Novosphingobium sp. G106: one gene and its partner. The protein of the gene in region 1 interacts with the protein of each later gene in a pairwise test. Links are inferred from orthologs where the notes say so. Each region holds a gene or a part of one and is shown on either strand. Other genes may lie near its edges.

What was found.
Region 2: the proteins of KRR38_RS21300 (region 1) and KRR38_RS20590 interact in binary tests that used the Escherichia coli proteins (3 or more experiments, as listed by UniProt). The link is inferred for Novosphingobium sp. G106 from one-to-one orthologs.

The regions. Positions count from the first base shown.
Region 1 is NZ_JAHOOZ010000001.1:4,429,678-4,432,842, forward strand. What follows is about bases 106-3,105. They hold KRR38_RS21300 (sulfate/molybdate ABC transporter ATP-binding protein), read right to left. Parts: upstream 2,095-3,105; coding sequence 1,117-2,094; downstream 106-1,116. Other genes in these bases: KRR38_RS21290 (TonB-dependent receptor), read right to left, coding at 106-824; KRR38_RS21295 (YezD family protein), read right to left, coding at 932-1,120; cysW (sulfate ABC transporter permease subunit CysW), read right to left, coding at 2,091-2,927; cysT (sulfate ABC transporter permease subunit CysT), read right to left, coding at 2,924-3,105. In the rest of the region: more of KRR38_RS21290, read right to left, coding at 1-105; more of cysT, read right to left, coding at 3,106-3,165. UniProt on the Escherichia coli protein: Part of the ABC transporter complex CysAWTP involved in sulfate/thiosulfate import. Responsible for energy coupling to the transport system.
Region 2 is NZ_JAHOOZ010000001.1:4,291,792-4,294,913, forward strand. What follows is about bases 69-3,025. They hold KRR38_RS20590 (glutamate-5-semialdehyde dehydrogenase), read left to right. Parts: upstream 69-888; coding sequence 889-2,163; downstream 2,164-3,025. Other genes in these bases: KRR38_RS20585 (peptidoglycan DD-metalloendopeptidase family protein), read right to left, coding at 69-630; KRR38_RS20595 (nicotinate-nucleotide adenylyltransferase), read left to right, coding at 2,172-2,816; rsfS (ribosome silencing factor), read left to right, coding at 2,941-3,025. In the rest of the region: more of KRR38_RS20585, read right to left, coding at 1-68; more of rsfS, read left to right, coding at 3,026-3,122. UniProt on the Escherichia coli protein: Catalyzes the NADPH-dependent reduction of L-glutamate 5-phosphate into L-glutamate 5-semialdehyde and phosphate. The product spontaneously undergoes cyclization to form 1-pyrroline-5-carboxylate.

The sequences.
Region 1 (3,165 bases):
GGGCGCTGGGTCGGCGCGAGGCGGGCATAGTACTGCACGCAGCACAGCGGGTTCTGCCAGTTGTAGTCACCGGCAAGGGTGAAATCGAGGCTGGATGACGGCTTCCACAGCAACTGGCCGCGCGTGCTGAAGCTGTTCATGCGGTGCAGGTCCTCGCCTGTTCGAACGTTGTCGATCGTGCCGTCACGCTTCGAGTAGGATGCCGAGAGGCGGGCGGCGAGCGTATCGGCGACGATCGGTCCTGAGACCGAAGCCTTGGCCTGCATGAAGGAGTAGTTGCCGCTGCTCAGTTCGACACGGCCTTCGGGCTCGAAGCTCGGCGCGCGGGTAGTGACGTTGACGGCGCCGGCGGTGGTGTTCTTGCCGTAGAGCGTGCCCTGCGGTCCGCGCAGGATCTCGACACGCTGGATATCGACGAAGTCGAAAGTCGATGCGCCGGCACGGCCGACGTAGACGCCGTCGATATAGAAGCCCACGCCCTGCTCGATGCCGTCATTGGTCAGGCCGAACGGCGCGCCAAGACCGCGGATGTTGATCGCGGAGTTGCGCGGGTTGCTCGAATAGAACTGCACCGAAGGCTGGCTCTGCTGCAGGCGGTTGATGTTGAACGCGCCCTTGGAGTCGATCTCCGGGCCGCCGATCACGGACAGCGCGATCGGCACTTCCTGTGCTTTCTCCTCACGGCGCTGGGCTGTGACGATGATTTCGTTGTTCGCGGAAGATGCTGTGGCCGCATCGGCGGCTGCGGAGTCTTCGGCAAAAGCGGGAGACGCAAGAAGGGCTATGCCGGCGGCGCTGGCCAGCAACACGGTACGGGAAATCATCGTTATTCTCCTGGTAGAGATCTCGACGCCTCCAGTGGACCGGTTGGCAGTCAGCGATGTCTTGATTTGGGTTGTTGAAAGGGATGTGACGAAACGCGGGTGACCGGTCAGTTCGGCTTGAGCCGTTTCTTTTCGGTCACGTCGATCTGGACGACGCGGCCCTCGTGGACGGTGAGGGATACGTTGCCGTATTTGAGGCCTGTCAGGGCTTCGCGGACGCTGATGATGCTCTCTTCGAGGATCCGCGCCGCTTCCGGTGACAGCGGCTGCTGTTGTTCGGGGTGGTTGCTGGTCATGGCTGGGCTCCTTGCGGTGTGAAATTCTTGGACCGGATCGGGCGGATCCGGATGGTGCTGCCGAGCATCGGCGCGGGCTGGTCGGCATCGAGATCGATCTCGATGACTCCGTTGCCTTCAAGCACGCCCTCGACGCGCCAGGCGCCGCCCTTGCGGAAGACGTTGTCGACGACCACGCTCCAGCTGTCCTCGGAAGCGCCGTTGTCGACGATCTCGATGTCGTGCGGGCGGACGTGGCTGCCGTCGGGCAGCTTGTTGGTCTCACCGACGAAGTCGACGACGAAAGGCGTCGCCGGCTCCATGTAGACTTCCTCGGGCGTGCCGATCTGCTCGATCTTGCCGTGATCCATGACCACGACGCGGTCGGCGAGCTCGAGCGCTTCCTCCTGGTCGTGAGTCACGAAGATCGAGGTCAGGCCCATCTGGTGATGCAGCTCGCGCAGCCAGCGGCGCAGGTCCTTGCGGACCTTGGCGTCGAGCGCGCCGAACGGCTCGTCGAGCAGCAGCAGCTTGGGCCCGATCGCCAGCGCGCGGGCGAGGGCGACGCGCTGGCGCTGGCCGCCCGACAGCTGGCTGGGCAGGCGGTCGCCGAGCCCGTCGAGTTTGACCAGGCGCAGCAGTTCCTCGGCGCGCGCCTTGATCTGGGCCTTCTTGGGCCGGTCGCGGCGCTTCTTGACGCTGAGGCCGAAGCCGACGTTCTCGGCCACGGTCATGTGGCGGAACAGCGCATAGGACTGGAAGACGAAGCCGACGCCGCGGTCGCCCACGCCGACTTTCGACATGTCCTCGCCATTGAACAGCACCTGGCCCGAATCCTGGAATTCCAGGCCGGCGATGATGCGCAGAAGCGTCGTCTTGCCCGAGCCCGAGGGGCCAAGCAGGGCGATGAACTCGCCGGGCTCGATCTTGAGGTCGATGCCGTGCAGCGCCGGGAAGTCGCCGAAGCGCTTCGTAACTTGGTTTACCGTAATCAATGTCCTGTCCCCCCGTGAACGTCGAACCGCCACTCCAGCACGCTCTTGGCGACGAGCGTCACCAGCGCGAGCACTGCCAGCAGCGAAGCCACGGCGAAGGCACCGACAAAGTCATATTCGTTGTAGAGAATCTCGACATGCAGCGGCATCGTGTTGGTCATGCCGCGGATGTGGCCCGAGACCACCGAGACCGCACCGAACTCGCCCATGGCGCGCGCGTTGCACAGCAGCACGCCGTAGAGCAGGCCCCAACGCACATTGGGCAGCGTGACGTGCCAGAAGGTCTGGAACCCACTGGCGCCCAGCGAGATCGCGGCCTCTTCATCGGCCTTGCCCTGTTCCATCATCAGCGGGATCAGCTCGCGTGCGACGAAGGGGAAGGTGATGAACAGCGTCGCCAGGACGATGCCGGGCACCGCGAAGATGATCTTCAGGTCGTGCGCCTGGAGCCAGGGGCCGAGATAGCCGTGGGCACCGAACAGCAGCACGAAGATCAGGCCCGAGACGACCGGCGAGACCGAGAAGGGCAGGTCGATCAAGGTGATCAGCAGGCTCTTGCCCGGGAAGCTGAACTTGGTGATCGCCCAGGCGCCGGCGAGGCCGAAGACCATGTTGAGCGGCACCGTGATCCCCGCGATGATCAGCGTCAGCCGGATCGCCGCCAGAGCATCGGGGTTCTTGATCGCCTCGATGAAAGCGCCGATGCCTTTCCCAAGGCCTTCGGAGAAGACCGCGATCAGCGGCAGCAGCAGGAAGAAGCCGAGGAAGGCGAGCGCGATGCCGATCAGCGAGATCTGCGTCAGGCGGTCTTCGGTGGTGGAGCGGACCCTCATGTGATGGCCCTCGCGCGCGAGGTGGCCTGGATCCAGTTGATCAGCAGCAGGACCGCGAAGCTCGCCAACATCATCACCGTCGCGATCGCGGTGGCGCCGGCATAGTTGTACTGTTCGAGCTGGGTGACGATCAGCAGCGGCGCGATCTCGGTCTTGCCGGGCATGTTGCCCGAGATGAAGATCACCGAGCCGTATTCGCCGACGCCGCGGGCGAAGGCCAGCGCGAAGCCGGTCAGCA
Region 2 (3,122 bases), 140 kb from region 1 along the record:
GTGCATCAGCGGACCACCCTGCGCACTCTTGTCGTCGAGCTGGGCGATCATCGTCTCGGGATTGAGGCCGAGCGCGCGGATCGCTGAAGAGGCGCGCTCCGAACGCCGGTCGGCGAGGCGGGTCATGTTCTCGACGAAGGCGAGCTGGCGCGCTTCGATGCGGGCCAGGCCGGCGGCCTCGGGCAGCGCAGCGCTGACCTTGTCGACGGTCCGCTTGGCCTCGCTGCTGCTGTTGGAAACGGTTTCGCCGGCCTTGGCATCGGCTGGTAGCTCGCCGACCTGGCTCTCGACCATCTTTTCGATGAAGTCCTGCCGGCGGGCGAGGTCGGCGGCGGTCGCGTCGAGGTTCTTGCGGTAGGCGGAGACGCGGCTCTCGGCGGAGGCTACATCGGCTTCGCGGTTCAGCAGCGCCAACCGATTACGCGTCGACAGGATCTGCGAAATGGCGACACTCGCCATGGTGACGATCCAGGCCGCGAGCAATAGCGCGACGACGCCGGCGACCGCCATCTGCAGCCGCGAGGAAATCTTGATGAAACGGACCTGTCCCTGCGAACGCATGAAAAACTCGCGTTCGGGAAACACCGCCCGCAGGCGGCTCTGCATGCCGCCGGCAGTTGCAACTTTCAAAGCGACCCCGTGCTTATAGCCTTTTTACCCCACGGCTGGCGCGGCTAGCAGCTTCATTACCTAGGGGCGAATCCCTAGGGACGATTCACGCCGAGTCGAGCGCCGGTAGCGACGAATGGTGAAAAGTGCGCACAACGCGCGGGTTCGCGCCTCACATTTAGGTAACGATTTAGTTGGAGGGGCGATTCGCTCCCAACTCTATCGCCGGTCGGATACACTGCGGTGACAGGCGCGCCGCCGGGTGCTAGGCGCGGGATCATGGCTACGCAGACTCTCGTTACGGAAACCCCCGAGGCGCTCGTCGCCCGCATGGCCGAGACCGGCCGCGCCGCGCAACGTCGGTTGGCGCTTTTGTCCGACACCGAGAAGGCCGCTGCACTGCGCGCTGCCGCGCAGGCGCTCCGTGATGCCGAGGGCGAAATCCTCGCCGCCAACGCGCGCGACTATGCCGCGGGAGAGGCCAACGGCCTGACCGGTGCCATGCTCGACCGGCTGAAGCTCGATGCGAAGCGGCTGGCCGGCGTTGCCGATGCCGTGGCCCAGGTCGCCGAGCTGGCCGATCCCGTCGGCCAGGTCATCGATCGTAGCGAGCGACCCAACGGCCTCCGGCTCAGCCGGGTGCGTGTGCCGATCGGGCTGATCGGCATTATCTACGAAAGCCGCCCCAACGTTACCGCCGACGCCGCGGCCCTTGGCTTCCGCTCGGGCAATGCCGTGCTGCTGCGCGGCGGCAGCGAGGCGGTCAATTCCAACCGCGCGATCCACGCGGCGCTTGTCCGCGGGCTCGAATCGGTCGGCGCGCCCGTCGATGCGATCCAGCTCGTGCCCACGCAGGACCGTGCGGCGGTCGGCGCCATGCTGACCGCTGCCGGCCTGATCGACATGATCGTGCCGCGCGGCGGCAAGAGCCTCGTCGCGCGCGTCCAGGCCGATGCCCGCGTGCCCGTGCTCGCGCACCTCGATGGCATCTGCCACACCTATATTCATTCGTCTGCCGATCCGGAGATGGCGCGGACTATCGCGCTCAACGCCAAGATGCGGCGCACGGGCATCTGTGGGGCGATGGAGACATTGCTGCTCGACGCACTGTTTCCGCATTCGGCCGATGTCGTGACCGCATTGCTCGACGTCGGCTGCGAACTGCGCGGCGATGCCCGTGCCTGCGCGCTCGATCCGCGCATCCTGCCGGCAGCGGCCAACGACTGGGATACCGAGTACCTCGACGCGATCCTTTCGGTCGCGGTGGTCGACGGGCTCGACGCGGCGCTGGCGCATATCGCGCAGCACAGCTCACACCATACCGACGCGATCGTCACGGCCGACGACGCTGCGGCCGAGCGATTCCTCGATGAAGTCGACAGCGCCATCGTCATGGTCAACGCCTCGACCCAGTTCGCCGACGGCGGCGAATTCGGCCTCGGCGCGGAGATCGGCATCGCCACGGGCCGCCTCCACGCGCGCGGCCCGGTCGCGCTCGAAGGGCTGACGACCTACAAGTGGGTCGTGCGCGGAACCGGCCAAGTTCGTCCTTGAGCAGAGGATTGCCGCGCTACGTCGGCCTGCTCGGCGGCAGCTTCAATCCAGCGCACGGCGCGCATCGGCGGATCACGCTGTTCGCGCTCGATGCGCTGGAGCTCGACGAGGCCTGGTGGCTGGTTTCACCGGGCAATCCGCTGAAGCCTACGCAAGGCATGGCGCCGCTGTCCAAGCGCTTCGCCTCGGCCCGGCGGACGGCCCGCCGCGCCCCGATCCGGGTCTCGGCCGTCGAGCGCGAACTGGGTACGCGCTATACCGCCGAGACGCTCAAGAAGCTGCAGCGCCGCTATCCGAACCGGCGCTTCATCTGGCTGATGGGGGCCGACAATCTCGCCCAGTTGCACCGCTGGAAAGACTGGCGAAAGCTCGCCCGGTCCATGCCGATTGCAGTTGTCGCCCGTCCGGGGTATGATGAAGCCGCTGTCGCGAGCCCCGCGATGGCCTGGCTCAGGCGTTTCCGGACGTCCGCCGCCAGTATCCGCAACCGGACTGGATGGAGCGCTCCGGCGCTGGTGTTATTGCGTTTCGATCCCGATAGGCGTTCGGCCACGGCAATCCGCCAGGCCGATCCGCACTGGGCAGACAGCCTCGAAACAGGCGGTTTGCGCGACGGGGTAACGCACCGTTCCATCCCATCGGGTGCGGAATGAGCCCAAAGGGCAAACCCGCGAGCGCGCTGACTTCCTGCGGTAACATTTTCCGATCAATTCTTGACCGCGTAAGCGCGCTTCCCATTTGTCATAGTGTTATTTCAGAGGAGCAATTTCGACTTACATGAACCAGGCGCAATCCCAGCCGGCCGCCGCCGGCGCTGCCGCCCCCGCCCCAGCTTCTCCCGTCGCTGCTGAGCAAGACTCGCTGCACGCGCTGGTGCTGACCTCGCTTGACGACGATCAGGCGCAGGAGGTTGTCTCCATCCCGCTCGAAGGCAAGAGCACGATCGCGGACCACATGGT